Linked DNA regions of Prochlorococcus marinus str. MIT 9312. The protein of the gene in region 1 binds, or shares a complex with, the protein of each later gene. Links are inferred from orthologs where the notes say so. Each region holds a gene or a part of one and is shown on either strand. Other genes may lie near its edges. The genes, in order: hisF and hisH.

Region 1 (3,314 bases):
ATTTTTAGAGTTGTCAAATTTTAACGTACTAGATATTAGACTAAAAAAATAAAAAGATATTCCAGAAAAAATTAATATTGGAATTATTAAAACAAAAGATTTGAATTTAATCTTTTGCACCTTAAGCAACTAAAAAACTATGTCCTATCGCTAAAGCTGTAACTAACATTCCAGTTATAAGGAACGGTTGGGCACTTGCTTGATATTTGACATCAAACTTTAGAGGATCTCTTAGTAACCACATATCTTGGAATGTAATTTGTGGAATTACCAATAAAACCAAAATTACAGAGGCTAAATGTTGACCAATAATGACTAATACAACCACCATTGCTAATTGAAAAATGTCAATTAGTCCTGCACTTATCCTACTTGCATTTTTAATTCCAAATACTACTGGTAGAGAATTTAAGCCTAGCTTTGAGTCTCCTTCAACACTTTTGAAATCATTAATCACAGCAATTCCAAGTCCTGAGAGACTATATGCAAGTGTTAGTAACGCCGTTACGATAGTTAATTTACCAAACAAGGCTTGTCCTGCCCACCAAGGTAAAGCTATATAAGATGCTCCTAATGCATAATTTCCAAGCCAACCATTCTGTTTTAATTTGAGTGGTGGAGCAGAATATATATAACTAACAAAGGAACCTCCTAATGCCAAAAGTAAGACGGAGGGGAAGCTGTGCTTAGCATATAAATCTAATAGAAAAGCAACTATTAAACCCGCTATAAGTAATACCCAGATTTGTATTTTTACATCTTTAATTGAAATTTTCCCAGAAGGAATTGGTCTATTTGGTTCATTAATTGCATCAATTTCTTTATCAAAAAAATCATTTATGGTTTGGGTATAACCAGCCAGAAGTGGTCCACTCATCAACATACATGCTAATGAAGCTAGAACATTACTAAATGTCCATTCAAAATTCCCACTTGCAGCTGCTCCACAAATAACTCCCCATATCAAAGGGATCCATGTGATTGGCTTCATTAACTGTATACGGAGTTTCCATATACTTGATGTTTCAGAGGCACCCTTAATTCCTAATAGTTGTTTTGGATCATTCACTATACTCTTTAACCTTTCTCAATTTCTTCTGGGAAAAACCAATTTTGCTCACCATTCTGAAATTTTGCGGTGATTCCAATACTTCTGCCGTCTGTCATTTTATAGCCTGTTATTACGGCTTTAGGATTCGAGGATATTTGATCGATTAATTTAGCTGGTAGTCTATCTTTTACTTTGTTAATGTTAATTTTGATTTTACTACCGATTTTGGGTAATAATTTTGTTTCAGCCATAAGAGGTAAAATGGAAGCTATTATGCAAGATTAACAGCATTTGGACAATTTTTACTAAAATGGTAGCTCTTCGTTTAATTCCTTGTTTAGATGTCGCTCATGGCAGAGTGGTTAAAGGTGTAAATTTTGTTAACTTGAGAGACTCAGGCGATCCTGTTGAATTGGCTTGTAGGTATTCTGATGAGGGCGCAGATGAATTAGTATTCTTAGATATTAGAGCTAGTGTAGAAAATAGAAATACATTAGTTGACCTTGTCTCTAGGACCGCAAAATCAGTAAAAATCCCATTTACAGTAGGTGGAGGAATAGATTCTGTTTCTTCAATTAATGATCTTTTAAGAGCTGGAGCGGACAAAGTGAGTTTGAATTCTTCTGCTGTTAGAAATCCAGATTTAATTTCTAAAAGTTCTAGAGAATTTGGTAATCAATGTATCGTGATAGCAATTGATGCTAAAAGAAAAGTGAATAAAACTGATGAATGGGAGGTATATGTAAAAGGGGGTAGAGAAAATACTGGAATAGATGTATTAAGTTGGGCAAAGAAAGTTGAGGAGTTAGGCGCAGGGGAAATTTTGCTTACTTCAATGGATGGTGATGGCACGCAGAATGGATATGATTTACATCTGACTGAATCTGTTGCCAATATTGTTAATATTCCAGTGATTGCTTCTGGAGGAGCAGGTTGTTTAGAAGATATCTATGATGTTTTCAATGAAGGCAGGGCATCTGCCGCACTTTTAGCATCATTACTTCATGATAAGAAACTTTCTTTAAGAGAAATAAAGACTTTCCTCCTCGAAAGAAAACTTCCAATTAGACCATATGAATAAAAAATTTAATACCAAAAAGAAATAAGTTAAAAATTTAAAAATGAAATTCACAAAAACTATCGAAGTCAAAAATATATTTAATAAAATTTCTTATAAATATGACTTTTTAAATAATCTATTAAGTTTTGGGCTGCACAGATTATGGAAAAGGAAATTAGTTGATTTATTGGAACCTTTAAATGGTGAAGATTGGGCAGATTTATGCTGTGGAACTGGAGATTTAGCATTCTTAATTTCTGAGAGAGTTAGTCCAAGGGGTTCAATTACTGGGATTGACAGTGCAGAGGATATCTTAAATATTGCAAAAAAAAAATCAGAGCTAAAAAAAAATAAATTTATTAAGTGGGAAATTAAAGATGTATTAGAAATTAATGATTATTCAAAAAATTTTGATGGAATTTGCATGTCATATGGACTTAGAAACTTGAATAATGTTGAAGGAGGAATAAAAAAAGTTTTTGATCTTTTGAAGGATAAGGGAAGGGCAGGATTTTTGGATTTTAATCACTCAACAAGAAATTCTTTATCCAATATTTTTCAGAAAATTTATTTGAGATTAATTGTAGTAACCATTTCGCGGCTTTTTAATTTAGGTCCTGAGTACGCATATATTGAAAAAAGTATTAGTAATTTTCCAAAGAAAAATGTGCTTATAAATATTGCTAAGGAAGTTGGATTTAAAAAAGCTGAATATAGGACTATTTTGGGGGGGCAAATGGGGATACTAATTTTAACTAAATAAAGAATTTAGTTTTTAATTATTTTTTCTCCAACAAAAAGAACACTTTCCCCATCTTTTGATTTCGCCCTCAGGAGTAGGGGAATTACAAAGAGTACAAATGCACATATTATTTTGATTGATTCTGCTTGGATGCTTTGCCCAAACTATCTTTGCATTAGTAGCTTTGATATTTTTATTTTTAATTTCATAATTTTGTATTATTTTTATTTCATTCAAAGTTATTCCAATTTTCTCAATTCTCTCTTTTAATTTATGCTTGTTATAGATTAAAGCTTGGCGCCACTGTGGATGATTTACTGCAATAGTAAGTATTTTTTTTTCAATATTTAATGGTTTACATTCTTGAAATAGTTCTAAGCCGATTAAGTTCTTCCAGTTTGCGTTGATTTTAGTGAGTTTATCTAAGTCTCCGCAGGATTTTTTGAAATTATCAAGACAAT
Region 2 (3,120 bases), 570 kb from region 1 along the record:
AAAAATTGCATTTTCTAAATTATCGAAAATTTTGCAATGATCAAGATATTTTTGACCTTTAAGGGCCATTTTTTTTGCTTTTAAAGAGAATATATCGCATTTTGGAGAAACAATTCTTAATTCATCGACTTCAAAATTGGAGCATAACCTTGCTACACTCCCAACATTTAAAGGGCCGTTTGGTTCAACTAATATTACTTTTAAATTAGAAAAATTTTTCCCCAAAATCATTCAAGGCTATGTAGATATTTTAACAAATTGGACATATTTACAGGATCAATTTCAAAACTTGGCATGGGAGGAGTAAGCCCACCAGTAACTTGTTTTATTATCTCTTTATCATTCAATCGTTGAGTTATTGAATGCAAGTCTGGCCCCACTAATCCTCTTGCTGTAATTCCATGACATCCAACACAATTTATCTTAAAAAGAGCATCTCCTTCCTTAGCAGATCCATTAAGCTCAAGAGTATCAATAATATATTTATTATTTTCATGATTATTTAAGAAAAATATTGAAAAACATAACAATGAAACTATAAAAACAATAAAAAACTTTTTGAAAAATTCTCTTTTAATGTCTCTTTCTGCTGCAGATGATGAAGATGTTGACACAAAAAATAGTCTCTATGTAAAAATTGTTAGTAAGAAATTCAAAAAAGGCAAAAAAATGATCGAGCCTCTTCTATGTGGAATTGTTTTAGGGTTAGTTCCAATAACTCTTCTTGGATTATTCGTAAGTGCTTGGAATCAATACAGAAGAGGTTCAGGTATGTTGGACATTGATTAAAAATGTTAATCTTGATTGCCCATAGTCTCTCACATCTATAGTTTCCCATAAAGTACTTTTTTTAATATCCAAGTCTGGAGAATGTTCACAAATAACTATTGAATCATTTTTTAAAAAATCACAATTGAATATTTGATTTAAAACTAATTCATGGAATTTTACATTATATGGAGGGTCTATATAAACAAAATCAAATTTTAATTTATTTAAATCTACAATTTTAGATGATAACTTTCTCTCATAATCTGGTTTTGTCCAGCTCAAAACGTCTTTACAAATAACATCAATATCATTTTTTCTATTATCTATATCTTGCAACGAAAGTAAATTTTTTAAGCAAATTTTTGAGTTGTTTTTGTTTTTCTCAATAGCAATAATTTTTCTTGCCCCGTGATTATATGCTTCACATGATATGGCTCCTGTTCCACTAAATAAATCTAACCAGTTACTATTTTCAACTCTGTTATTCAATATATTAAATATAGCCTCTCTAACTCTCAAAGTTGTAGGTCTTGTATAAATATTATTTGGACTTTGGAGTTTTTTACCACCTATTAATCTTAAATTTGTCTTCATCAGTAATTATCAGTTATTGAATATTACTAAGCCATCTTCTCAAAAGTTTTTCTCCAGTTTTACCAGATTTCTCAGGATGAAATTGACAAGCTAATAAATTATCATTTTCAATCATAGCTGTTAATTTTTCAGAACCATAATTAACCTGAGCTGCAATAATACTGAAGTCATCTGGGATTGCATGATAGGAATGGACAAAATAGACCCAATTATTTAATTCCTCTAGTTCTAATAAAGTATTTGTTTTTGTAGGTAGAAGTTCGCACCAACCCATGTGGGGGATTCTTTGATTAACTATATTGGGTATTTTTTGAATTTTGCCCTTTAAAATACCTAGTCCTTGAACTTTTCCTTCATCACTAGATTCAAAAAGAAGTTGAAGACCTAAACAAATTCCTAAAAAAGACTTACCACTATTAATCCAATTTTTCAAATCAATTATCAAATCAGTATTTATAAGATTAATCATCGCAGGATCAAATGCTCCAACTCCAGGAAGTATTATCGCCTTACAAGCTTTTGATTCACTAAAGTTTTTAATTAAAATTATTTCTTCTCCAAGACTTTCTAGAGATTTTGTTACTGAATGAATATTACCCATTCCATAGTCTATAAGTCCAATTTTATGCAAAGCTATTTATAGATGCTTAGTTAAAGTGCTCGAAAGAGTTGCTTTTGGTACGGCTCCAACCACAGTATCAACTTTCTGACCTCCTTTAAAGATCATTAATGTTGGAATACTTCTAATTCCATATTGACTCGCAACATTTGGGTTTTCATCTGTATTTAATTTAAAAACTTTAATTTTCCCTTCAAAGTCTTTCGAGATTTCTTCTACAACTGGTGCTACCATCCTACATGGACCGCACCATGGCGCCCAAAAATCAACCAATACTGGTAGATCACTTTGCAGTACATCCTTGTCAAATGAAGAATCAGTTACGGCTGGAGCTGATGACATAATTTAAGTATTCCTTTTAGAAAATTTAGCAAGCTATTCTTTTAAGTGATGATTTCATTACAGATAAAATAATATAAGTAACAAAATATCTAAAAAAAGCCCGAATAATCGGGCGATTTAGTGTGTGAGGAGTATGGGGTTTCCCCCATTTTTTAATAATAACTCCTAAAGAGAAAATTGTTCAATTTAAATATTATATATACTTATTTTTATAATTTTGCTCTAAATAAACTATTTACCCATCCCAAGCTGCTGAGCTTTTTGATAAACCTTACCCTCCGTAAGAAGAGATGGTGCAATAACTATTTCAACCTCCTGCATTTCTTTAATATTTTTAGCCCCAAGAGTACTCATTGATGTTCTAATAGCTCCTAATAAATTATGTGTACCATCATCAAGCAAAGCAGGGCCTTTAATTATCCTTTCTAAGGAACCTGTCGAACCAACTTCAATTCTTGTCCCTCTTGGCAATATTGGACTTGGAGTAGCCATACCCCAGTGAAATCCTTTACCTGGAGCATTTGAGGATTTAGCTATTGGTGAGCCAATCATTACAGCATCTGCACCACAAGCTAAACATTTACAAATATCTCCGCCTGTTACAATTCCTCCATCTCCGATAATAGGAATATAATGACCACTTTCTTTAAAATAATCATCTCTTGCCGAACTACAATCAGCAATTGCAGTTGCTTGTGGGATTCCAATTCCTAGTACCCCTCTTGAAGTACATGCCGCTCCAGGGCCTATACCAACCATTAATCCTGCAACTCCAGCCTGCATAAGAAGTTTAG

Evidence for each region.
Region 2: the proteins of hisF (region 1) and hisH are in contact, whole or in part, in a crystal structure (PDB 6RU0), measured with the Thermotoga maritima proteins. The link is inferred for Prochlorococcus marinus str. MIT 9312 from one-to-one orthologs. Residues at the interface, in WP_004080486.1 of Thermotoga maritima: Met1, Leu2, Ala3, Arg5, Ser40, Glu41, Asp45, Glu46, Ala70, Glu71, Ile73, Asp74, Ile75, Pro76, Phe77, Asp98, Lys99, Ser122, Gln123, Glu161, Thr195, Leu196, Asn247, Arg249, Glu251; in WP_004080484.1 of Thermotoga maritima: Asn15, Arg18, Arg22, Arg117, Leu118, Pro119, His120, Met121, Gly122, Trp123, Asn124, Asn134, Gly135, Tyr136, Tyr138, Val140, Tyr158, Glu180, Lys181, Ser182, Ser183, Lys184, Ile185.

What each region holds. Positions count from the first base shown.
Region 1 is NC_007577.1:403,750-407,063, forward strand. Bases 269-3,246 are described here. They hold hisF (imidazole glycerol phosphate synthase subunit HisF), read left to right. Parts: upstream 269-1,361; coding sequence 1,362-2,132; downstream 2,133-3,246. Other genes in these bases: chlG (chlorophyll synthase ChlG), read right to left, coding at 269-1,069; PMT9312_RS02205 (cytochrome b6f subunit PetP), read right to left, coding at 1,078-1,302; ubiE (bifunctional demethylmenaquinone methyltransferase/2-methoxy-6-polyprenyl-1,4-benzoquinol methylase UbiE), read left to right, coding at 2,173-2,874; PMT9312_RS02220 (DUF721 domain-containing protein), read right to left, coding at 2,887-3,246. In the rest of the region: PMT9312_RS02195 (transglycosylase domain-containing protein), read right to left, coding at 1-120; more of chlG, read right to left, coding at 122-268; more of PMT9312_RS02220, read right to left, coding at 3,247-3,314.
Region 2 is NC_007577.1:977,765-980,884, forward strand. What follows is about bases 188-2,971. They hold hisH (imidazole glycerol phosphate synthase subunit HisH), read right to left. Parts: upstream 1,997-2,971; coding sequence 1,379-1,996; downstream 188-1,378. Other genes in these bases: PMT9312_RS05495 (RNA methyltransferase), read right to left, coding at 188-231; PMT9312_RS05500 (c-type cytochrome), read right to left, coding at 228-614; petG (cytochrome b6-f complex subunit V), read left to right, coding at 670-789; rsmD (16S rRNA (guanine(966)-N(2))-methyltransferase RsmD), read right to left, coding at 766-1,365; trxA (thioredoxin), read right to left, coding at 2,003-2,326. Outside these bases: more of PMT9312_RS05495, read right to left, coding at 1-187; more of PMT9312_RS05525, read right to left, coding at 2,972-3,120. UniProt on the Escherichia coli protein: IGPS catalyzes the conversion of PRFAR and glutamine to IGP, AICAR and glutamate. The HisH subunit catalyzes the hydrolysis of glutamine to glutamate and ammonia as part of the synthesis of IGP and AICAR.